DNA from 2 places in the Salinifilum aidingensis genome. Region 1 is predicted to be linked to the other one. Evidence: riboswitches for the same ligand, from Rfam matches in the RefSeq annotation. Region 1 holds a riboswitch; the other holds the start of a gene.
The links. A riboswitch is a leader RNA that binds a small molecule or an ion and turns the genes downstream of it on or off. The one in region 1 is predicted to bind cobalamin.
Positions count from the first base shown of each region.

Region 1 (4,250 bases):
GCGCGGGCACGAACCGCACGTGCGGGTATCCCTCGGGTTCGTGCGTGACCACCGCGGTCACGCCCCACACCTCGGCGATGCGCTCGGCGGTGAGCACCGCGTGCGGCTCCCCGGCGGTGACGACGCGGCCCTGGTCGAGCACGACGACGTGGTCGCAGTACATCGCGGCGACGTTGAGGTCGTGCAGCGCCACCACGGTCGTCGTCGGCAGGTCGACGAACAGGTTCAGCAGGTCGAACTGGTGCTGGATGTCCAGGTGGTTCGTCGGCTCGTCCAGCAGCAGCTCCCGCGGCTGCTGCGCCAGCGCGCGGGCGATCTGCACCCGTTGGCGCTCCCCGCCGGACAGCGTCTGCCACCGCCGGTCGGCCTTGCCGGCCAAGCCGGTGCGCTCCAGCGCGTCCTGCACCGCGGCCTCGTCGGCGGCCGAGGCGGGCTGCCACGGCCGGCGGTGCGGGATGCGGCCCAGCCGCACCACCTCGACCACGGACAGCGGCACCTGCGTGTCGCTGTGCTGCTCGACCACCGCCACTCGCCGGGCCACGGCGCGGCGGCCGAGGTCCGCGAGCGCGCGGCCGTCCAGCGTGACCACTCCCGCGGTCGGGGAGAGCACCCCGGCCAGCAGCCGCAGCAGCGTCGACTTGCCGGACCCGTTCGGTCCGAGCACGCCGACGGTGGAACCCTCCTGCGGGGTGAGGCTCACCCCGTCGAGGACGAGCGCGCCGCCGAGCGTGCGGGTCACGCGGTCCGCGGCCAGTCCGTCACCGGTCATCGCGTCTCCCGGGCGCGGTAGAGGATGAGCACGAACGCGGGCACGCCGATCAGCGCGGTCATCACGCCCACGGGGATCTCCTGCGGGTCGAGCAGCGTGCGGCCGAGGGTGTCCACCCACACCAGGAACACCGCCCCGGCCAGCGCCGTCACCGGCAGCAGCCGCGCGTGGTTCGCCCCCGCCACGGCGCGCGCGGCGTGCGGCAGCACCAGGCCGACGAACCCGATCGCGCCGACGGCGCTGACGACCACCGCCGTGAGCAGCGCCGTGGTGCACAGCAGCACCAGCCGCGTGCGGGCCACCGCCACGCCGAGCGCGGCCGCGGCGTCCTCGCCGAAGGCGAACGCGTCCAGCGACCGGGCGTGGCCGCCGCAGAGCACCAGCGCCACCGCCAGCGCCGCGGTGCACGTGGCCACCTCGGTCCAGGCGGCGTTGCCCAGCGACCCCAGCAGCCAGAACATCACCCCGCGCGTGGTCTGCGCGTCGGCCGAGGTGAGCACGATGAACGAGGTCAGCGCCGAGAACAGCTGCATCGCCGCCACCCCGGCCAGCACCACCCGGTCGGTGGTGCCGCCGAGCAGGTGCGCCAGCACCAGCACGAGGGTGAACGAGACGATCGCGCCGGCGAACGCGCCGGCCGACATCGACACCGCCCCGCCGCCGAAGCCGAGCACGAGCACCAGCACCGCCCCGGTCGACGCGCCGGAGGACACGCCCAGCACGAACGGGTCGGCCAGCGGGTTGCGCAGCAGCGACTGCATGATCGCCCCGCAGGTGGCCAGGCCCGCGCCGCACACCGCGGCCAGCAGCGTGCGCGGCAGCCGCAGGTTCCACACGATGCCCTCGCGGATCAGCGACAGCGAGGACTCGCCGAGCCCGAGGCGGGCGGCCACGGTGGCGTACACGTCGCCGACGCGGATCTCGGCCGGGCCGATGGTGATGGCCACGGCCACCGATCCCGCCAGCGCGGCCAGCCCCACCACCAACAGCAGCGGCAGCCACGCGCGCCGGGCCGCGCGGGTCGTCCCGGCCGCGCTCACCGGTCGCGCCCGAACTCGCGCAGCTTGGCGGCGACCTTCTCCACTCCGGCCACGGTGCGGATCGACGGGTTCATCGCCTGCCCGCTCAGCCGCACGTACCGGTGGTTCTCGACCGCGTCCATGTGGGCCGTGGCCGGGTGCGACTCGAGGAAGGCGATCTTGGCGCGCGCGGTCTCGGCCGTCTCCGACCGGCGCGAGAGGTCGCCGAGCACGAGCACGTCCGGGTTGCGCTCGGCCACGGTCTCCCAGTTGATCTGCGGCCACTCCGCGTGCGTGTCGGCGAAGGCGTTGCGCGCGCCGACCTGGTCGGTGATGATGCCCGGCGCGCCGCAGCAGCCCGCCAGGTAGGGCGACTCGGAGTTGGCGAACCAGAACATCAGCGACGTGTCGGAGGCGTCGAGGCCGCGGGTGGCGCGGTCCATGCGTGCCTGCAGGTCGGCGACGAGTCGTTCGCCGCGCCGGGGCACGTCGAACAGCTTCGCCAGCTCGCGGACCTCGCGGTAGAGGGTCTGCATCGACAGCGGGTGCTGCCGCCGCCCGTCGCCGGAGCCGCTGTTGTCCTTGGCGCAGTCGGCGGGGGAGAGGTAGCTGTTCACGCCGAGCTCGGCGAACTGTCCCCGCCTGGCGACCCCGCCGGGGCCGAGGGTGGACACGAACGAGGCGGTGACGAAGTCGGGTTCGGCGGCCAGCACCGACTCGAACGACGGCATGTCGTCGGCCAGGCGCGGCACCGACGCGTTCGCCGCGGCCAGTTCCTGCGGCAGCGGGTCGGTCCACATGGACGTGCCCACGATGCGGTCGCCCAGCCCGAGCGCCAGCAGGATCTCCGTGGTGCCCTGGTTCAGCGACACGACCCGCTGCGGCGGCCGGTCCAGTTCGGTGCGCGTGCCGCAGTTGTCCACGGCGCGGGGGTAGCCGGGGGCGGGCGGTTGCTGCTGCGGCGCCGCTGCGGTACCGCAGCCGGCCAGCAGCGCGAGCGCGGACAGCAGGGACAACGGCAGAGCGAGGCGGTGCAGTGCCGACAGCAAGCGCACGAACGCTCCTCGGTGTCGAAGGGGCCGTGACGCGGGCCCCGCGGGTGCATGACAAGACCCGGCCGCGCGGGCCGGGAGCCAGCAGGTCTTCGGACTCGGGGTCTTCCGGGCGGAACGCCTTCCCGGAGGGCGTGCTCCAGTGGCTGAGCCAGGGGTCGTTCCACGGCTCCGTGTTCCGCCCGTCGCCCACACCGCTGCGCGTCAGTTCCGGATTCGCACCGGATTCCCTGACTCACGTCGCGCGTGAGTTCGACTGGCGAACGACAACGTACCACCCGCGCCGACCCGGCCCATCCGCCCCGGCGAAACCCCTGGTCACGCCGCGATCCGGCGGGTGAGGGGTGAGTTGGGGCACCCCCGCGGCCCCGCCCGGACGACCCGGGCGGTCAGGTCAGGCAGCCGCGGCGGCACCCCCAGGCCGTCGAGGAGTCACAGCAGGCTCAGCTGCCGCGGCCGCGGCTGGCGCCGCACCGGCTGCTCATCGACGACCGCATCGCCCAACCCGTCCAGCAACGGGCTGCGGCGCCGGTCGCGACCGCCGCGGCGCGCCGCACCGGTGAGGTACAACCGCTCGTGCGCGCGGGTCATGCCCACGAACACCAGCCGCCGCTCCTCGGCGAGCGCCTGCTCGTCCGGCGGGGACTGCGGCCACGACAGCGGCAGCAGCCCGTCCTCGCAGCCGGCCAGGAACACCACCGGGAACTCCAGGCCCTTGGCCGCGTGCAGCGTCAGCAGGAACACCGCCTCGGCCCGCGGGTCCAGCGCGTCGACCTCCGCGCCGAGCGCGACCTCGCGGACCAGCTCGGTCACGTCGCGGCAGCGGCGGGCCAGCGGCAGCAGCAGATCCACCGCGTGGTGCACCTGCCCGGCCGTCTCGTCCGGCACCCGCCCGGCCACCACCTCGGCCGCCCGCCGCATCCCGGTGACCACGTCGTCCGCGGCGCCCCCGCCGGCGCGGGCGAGTTCGTCGGTGACCAGCCGCACCCCGGTGCGCTGGGCCAGCCGCTCGTGCGAACGGCGCTGCACCGGCAGGCCCTGCCGGTCCAACGCCTCGGCCAGGGCGTGCGCCTGCGCCTCGGTGCGGTAGAGCACGGCGACGTCGCCGAAACCGAACCCGCCGCGCTCGTGCCCGCTGGCCCGGCCCGAGTCCAACGCGTGGAACGACGCCCCGCCGAGCAGCTGCTCGACCGTGCCGGCGATGTAGGCCGCCTCGGCGTGCTCGTCGGCGGCGGTGTGCCGCACGATCCGGTGCGCCGGCCGGTCCCCGGCCGCGGCCAGCACCCGGTCCGGCACGAACGTCGACGCCGCCACCGCCCGCTGCGCTGCGGTGAGGATGTGCGCCCCGCTGCGGTAGTTGCGCTGCAGGTGGCACACCCGCGCGGTGGGGAAGTCCGCGGTGAACCGCAG
Region 1 covers NZ_BAAGTH010000009.1:99,749-103,998, reverse strand. Annotated here, with positions in the region: gene ACYVJE_RS13705 (ABC transporter ATP-binding protein) at 1-769, opposite strand, end outside; gene ACYVJE_RS13700 (FecCD family ABC transporter permease) at 766-1,809, opposite strand; gene ACYVJE_RS13695 (ABC transporter substrate-binding protein) at 1,806-2,843, opposite strand; cobalamin riboswitch at 2,907-3,116, opposite strand; gene ACYVJE_RS13690 (UvrD-helicase domain-containing protein) at 3,273-4,250, opposite strand, start outside.

Region 2 (4,250 bases), on a different contig from region 1:
GCGGAGCCGACGAACTGCGGCAGGAAGGCCAGGCTGAACAGCAGCATCTTCGGGTTGGTGATGTTGCTGAGGAAGCCGCGGGTGAACGGTTTCGCCGTCTCGGCGTGCCGCGCGGGCAGCCCGCTGCGGGCCTCCCGCCGCGCCAACCAGAGCCCGCGCAGGATGCTCCCGGCCAGGTAGAGCAGGTAGGCCGCGCCGATCCACTTCAACGTGGACAGCACCGCCGGCTGCTGCGTGATGAGCGCGCCGAGCCCGGAGATCACCACGGTCATCTGCACCGCGCTGGCGCTGTGGATGCCGAGCAGGGCGCGCAGGCCGGCGCCCCGTCCCTGGTGCAGCGAGGTGCGCAGCAGGAGGAACGTGTCCACGCCCGGGGTGAGGATCACGACGAGGCTGGCGATCAGGAACGCGGGCACCGTGCTGAGATCCACGAACACGTCCTCCTCCTCACACGATCAGGTTCGATCTGCCGGTGGCTACCGGCACGGGTCGGGACGCGTCGGGTGCGCCCCGTTCGATGCAAAGCCCCCAGTGCGCACATCCATGTGCTCAACATGCCCATGGAGAGGAAAATTTCCGCGATATATCCATAGTAACGGGATTTTTTCCGAAAACCATGTGAGTTGTGCCTCCGCCCGGCGAGCGCGCGGGGGCACTACGGTGATCGGCTGGCGCAACCCGGTGAGAGGAGGCACCCCGTGGCGAGGTGCGACGGGAGCGGAGACTCCGCCGACGCCCCCGGTGCGGAGGCGGGTGGGCGCGGCCGGCTCGTGCGCGGTGCGGGCGTGCTCGGCGGTGTGGTCACGGTTCTGGCCGGGATGTCCCCGGCCGCGCAGGCCGTCACCGCCGAGCCGAAGGTGCTCGGCGGGGAGCGGAGCGACACGAGCCGGGCTCCGTGGGTGGTGGCGCTCACCGACGCCGAGGGGCGGCAGTTCTGCGGCGGCACGCTCGTGCGCCCCGGCAAGGTCGTCACCGCGGCCCACTGCACCGTCGACCAGCTCACCGGCGTCGAGCGCCCGTCGGAGGACCTGCACGTGGTGGTCGGGCGCAGCGACCTGCGCACCGACGCCGGGAGCGAGGCCACCGTCGCCGACGTGTGGCGCCACCCCGACTACCGCGACGTGCAGCACGGCGACGACATCGCGGTGCTCACGCTGCGCGACCCGCTGCCGCAGCCGACGATCGACCTCGTCGAGCCGGGTGATGCGGAGTCGTACCGCCCCGGCACGCGCGGCACCGTGTACGGCTGGGGCCGCACCGCCGAGTCCGGTCCGTCCTCACCCGTGCTGCGCTCCGCCGAGGTGCCCGTGGCGGCGAACGCGGAGTGCGCGGAGACCTACTCCGAGTACGACCGGTCCGCGATGTTCTGCGCCGGAGTTCCCCGGGGCGGCGTGGACTCCTGCGCCGGGGACTCCGGTGGTCCCTACGTGGTCAACGGGCGGCTGGCCGGCGTCGTCTCCTACGGCGACGGGTGCGGCCGCCCGGACACCCCGGGTGTGTACACCCGCACCTCGGGCTACGTCCCGCTGCTCGAGGGGCAGCTGTGAGCCCGCCTGCGAGCCGCCTGCGCGGTGCTCCGGCGCAGGCCGGGGCGCCCAGCGGCGCGCCCCCGGCGGGGTGGCGTGCCTAACGGTGCCGCGGGGTCGGGCGAACCGGGCGGGCGCTGCTGTGGTATCCACGAACAGGTGATACTTCAGCCGCTCGCGACTGCTGTCCACCGGGCGTACACCGCCGATCTGGACGCGACCGATTTCTACCGCATGCTGCGCCTGCGGGTCGACGTGTTCGTCGTGGAGCAGAACTGCCCGTACCGCGAGCTGGACGACCGCGATCTCGAGGAGACCACCCGGCACTTCTGGATCGACTCCGCCGACGGAGTCGTCCTCGGCTACCTCCGGCTGCTGGAGGAGCCCGACGGCACGTACCGCATCGGCCGGGTGTGCACCGAGGCGGGCGCCCGCGGCATGGGGCTGGCGCGCAAGCTGATGCGCGCCGCGCTCGCCGAGATCAGGCGCAGTCCGGCCGTGCTGTCCGCGCAGGTGGACAAGGCCGGCTTCTACCGCTCCTTCGGCTTCGTCGAGAGCGGTCCGGTCCACGACGAGGACGGCATCCCGCACGTCGACATGCGGCTGGCCGAGTGAGGCCAGGCCCCGGCCGGGTCGCGGACCTCCTGCGCAGCTCGGGTGGAGCGCCGCAGCGCGGAACGGCCCGGTGAGCTCCCGCGGGCTCCGTGGGACTTCTCTCCGATCGGGCCCGCTGTGTTGGATCCGTGATCGCGCTCTGCCAGGATGCTGGTGGACCTGCAGGAAACGGTTCCACGAGGGGGCGCCAGGGAAGCCGGTGCGAATCCGGCACGGCCGGCGCCACTGTGACCGGGGAGCGGACCTCCCGCGCGGGCCACCGGACCGCGGCGCACGGACGCCGCCCCGGGAAGGCCGGAGGGACGCGAGGATCCGGGAGTCAGGACACTGCCGCCCCTCGCCCCGACACCCCGGGCGTCCGAGACCGGAGGAAGGAAGACCTTGGTATGACTGCCTCGCCGCAGGCCTCCCGCGTGAGTCCGCGCTTCCCGTTTTCCGCCGTCGTCGGGCACGACGACCTGCGGTTGGCGTTGCTGCTGAACGCGGTGCACCCCCGCATCGGCGGTGTGCTGGTGCGCGGTGAGAAGGGCACGGCGAAGTCGACGGTGGTGCGAGCGCTGGCCTCGCTGCTGCCGGTGCTGGACGTGGTGCCGGAATGCCGGTTCGCCTGCTCCCCCGCGCAGCCCGACGCGCAGTGCCCGGACGGTCCGCACGCCTCCGCGGGGGCGCAGCACCGCGCGGCGCGCCTGGTGGAGCTGCCCGTCGGCGCCACCGAGGACCGGCTGCTCGGATCGCTGGACGTGGAGCGGGCGCTGTCCGAGGGCGTCCGCGCCTACCAGCCCGGCCTGCTGGCCGCGGCGCACCGGGGCGTGCTCTACGTCGACGAGGTCAACCTGCTGCACGACCACCTCGTGGACGTCCTGCTGGACGCGGCGGGGATGGGGCGCGCGCACGTCGAGCGGGAGGGCGTGTCCGTCTCGCACGCGGCGTCGTTCGTCCTGGTCGGGACGATGAACCCGGAGGAGGGCGAGCTCCGGCCGCAGCTGCTCGACCGGTTCGGGCTGGCGGTGGAGGTCGGTGCCGACCGCGAGGTCGGGACCCGGTCCGAGGTGATGCGCCGCCGCCTGGCCTTCGAGGACGACCCCGAGGGGTTCGCCGCGCGGTGGGCCGCCGAGGAGGCCGAGCTGGCCGAGCGGATCGCGCGGGCGCGCGACCAGGTGGGCAAGGTCGTCCTGCCCGACGCGGAACTGCGCCGCATCGCTGCGCTGTGCGCATCGTTCGAGGTGGACGGGATGCGCGCGGACCTCGTGCTGGCGCGCACCGCGGTGGCGCACGCGGCCTGGCGCGGTGCGGACGCCGTGGCCGCCACCGACGTTGAGACGGCGGCGAAGCTCGTGCTGCCGCACCGGCGGCGCCGCGATCCGTTCGACGAACCGGGTGTGGACGACGACCAGCTGCAGCAGGCGCTCGACGACGCCGCGCAGCACGCGGACGAGCCCGGTGACGACCAGGGCGGCGGTTCGGACGGCGACGGGGACGACTCGGGCGGAACGGACGGCGACGGAGGGCCGGACGACGAAGGGCCGGACGACGGTGGTCCCGATGACGACGGCCCCGGCGGCGGCGCGCCCGAACCGGAGGAGCAGCAGGCCTCGGCGCCCTCCTCGCAGTCGCAGGGTCAGGAGTCCCAGGACTCGGACGGTTCCTCGCCGGCGCCGCAGGAGCGCCGCGCACCGGCGCCCGGGTCCGAGTTCCGCGCGCGCCTGCTGGAAGTTCCCGGCACGGGGGAGGGAGCTCCCGGCCGCCGCAGCCGCGCCCGCTCGCGCACGGGACGCGGGGTGCGCGCCTCGTCCCACGAGGGGTACGGGGTCCACCTTCCGTCCACTGTGGTCGCTGCCGCTCCGCACCAGCACGCGCGGGGGCGCAGCGGCCCCGGTCTCGTGGTGCGCAACGAGGACGTGCGCCGCACGGTGCGCGAGGGGCGCGAGGGGAACCTCGTGCTGTTCGCCGTGGACGCGTCCGGCTCGATGGCCGCGCGGGAGCGGATGTCCGCGGTCAGCGGCGCGGTGCTGTCACTGCTGCGGGACGCCTACCAGCGCCGGGACAAGGTCGGCGTGATCTCCTTCCGCGGGGAGTCCGCCGAGGTGGTGCTGCCACCGACGTCCTCTG
Region 2 covers NZ_BAAGTH010000013.1:72,195-76,444, forward strand. Annotated here, with positions in the region: gene ACYVJE_RS17495 (LysE family translocator) at 1-437, opposite strand, end outside; gene ACYVJE_RS17500 (S1 family peptidase) at 699-1,547, shown strand; gene ACYVJE_RS17505 (GNAT family N-acetyltransferase) at 1,686-2,141, shown strand; cobalamin riboswitch at 2,333-2,469, shown strand; gene ACYVJE_RS17510 (magnesium chelatase subunit D family protein) at 2,528-4,250, shown strand, end outside.
Region 2: it holds a riboswitch for cobalamin, as region 1 does, so the genes downstream of both, ACYVJE_RS17510 (magnesium chelatase subunit D family protein) here and ACYVJE_RS13695 (ABC transporter substrate-binding protein) in region 1, are expected to answer to the same signal.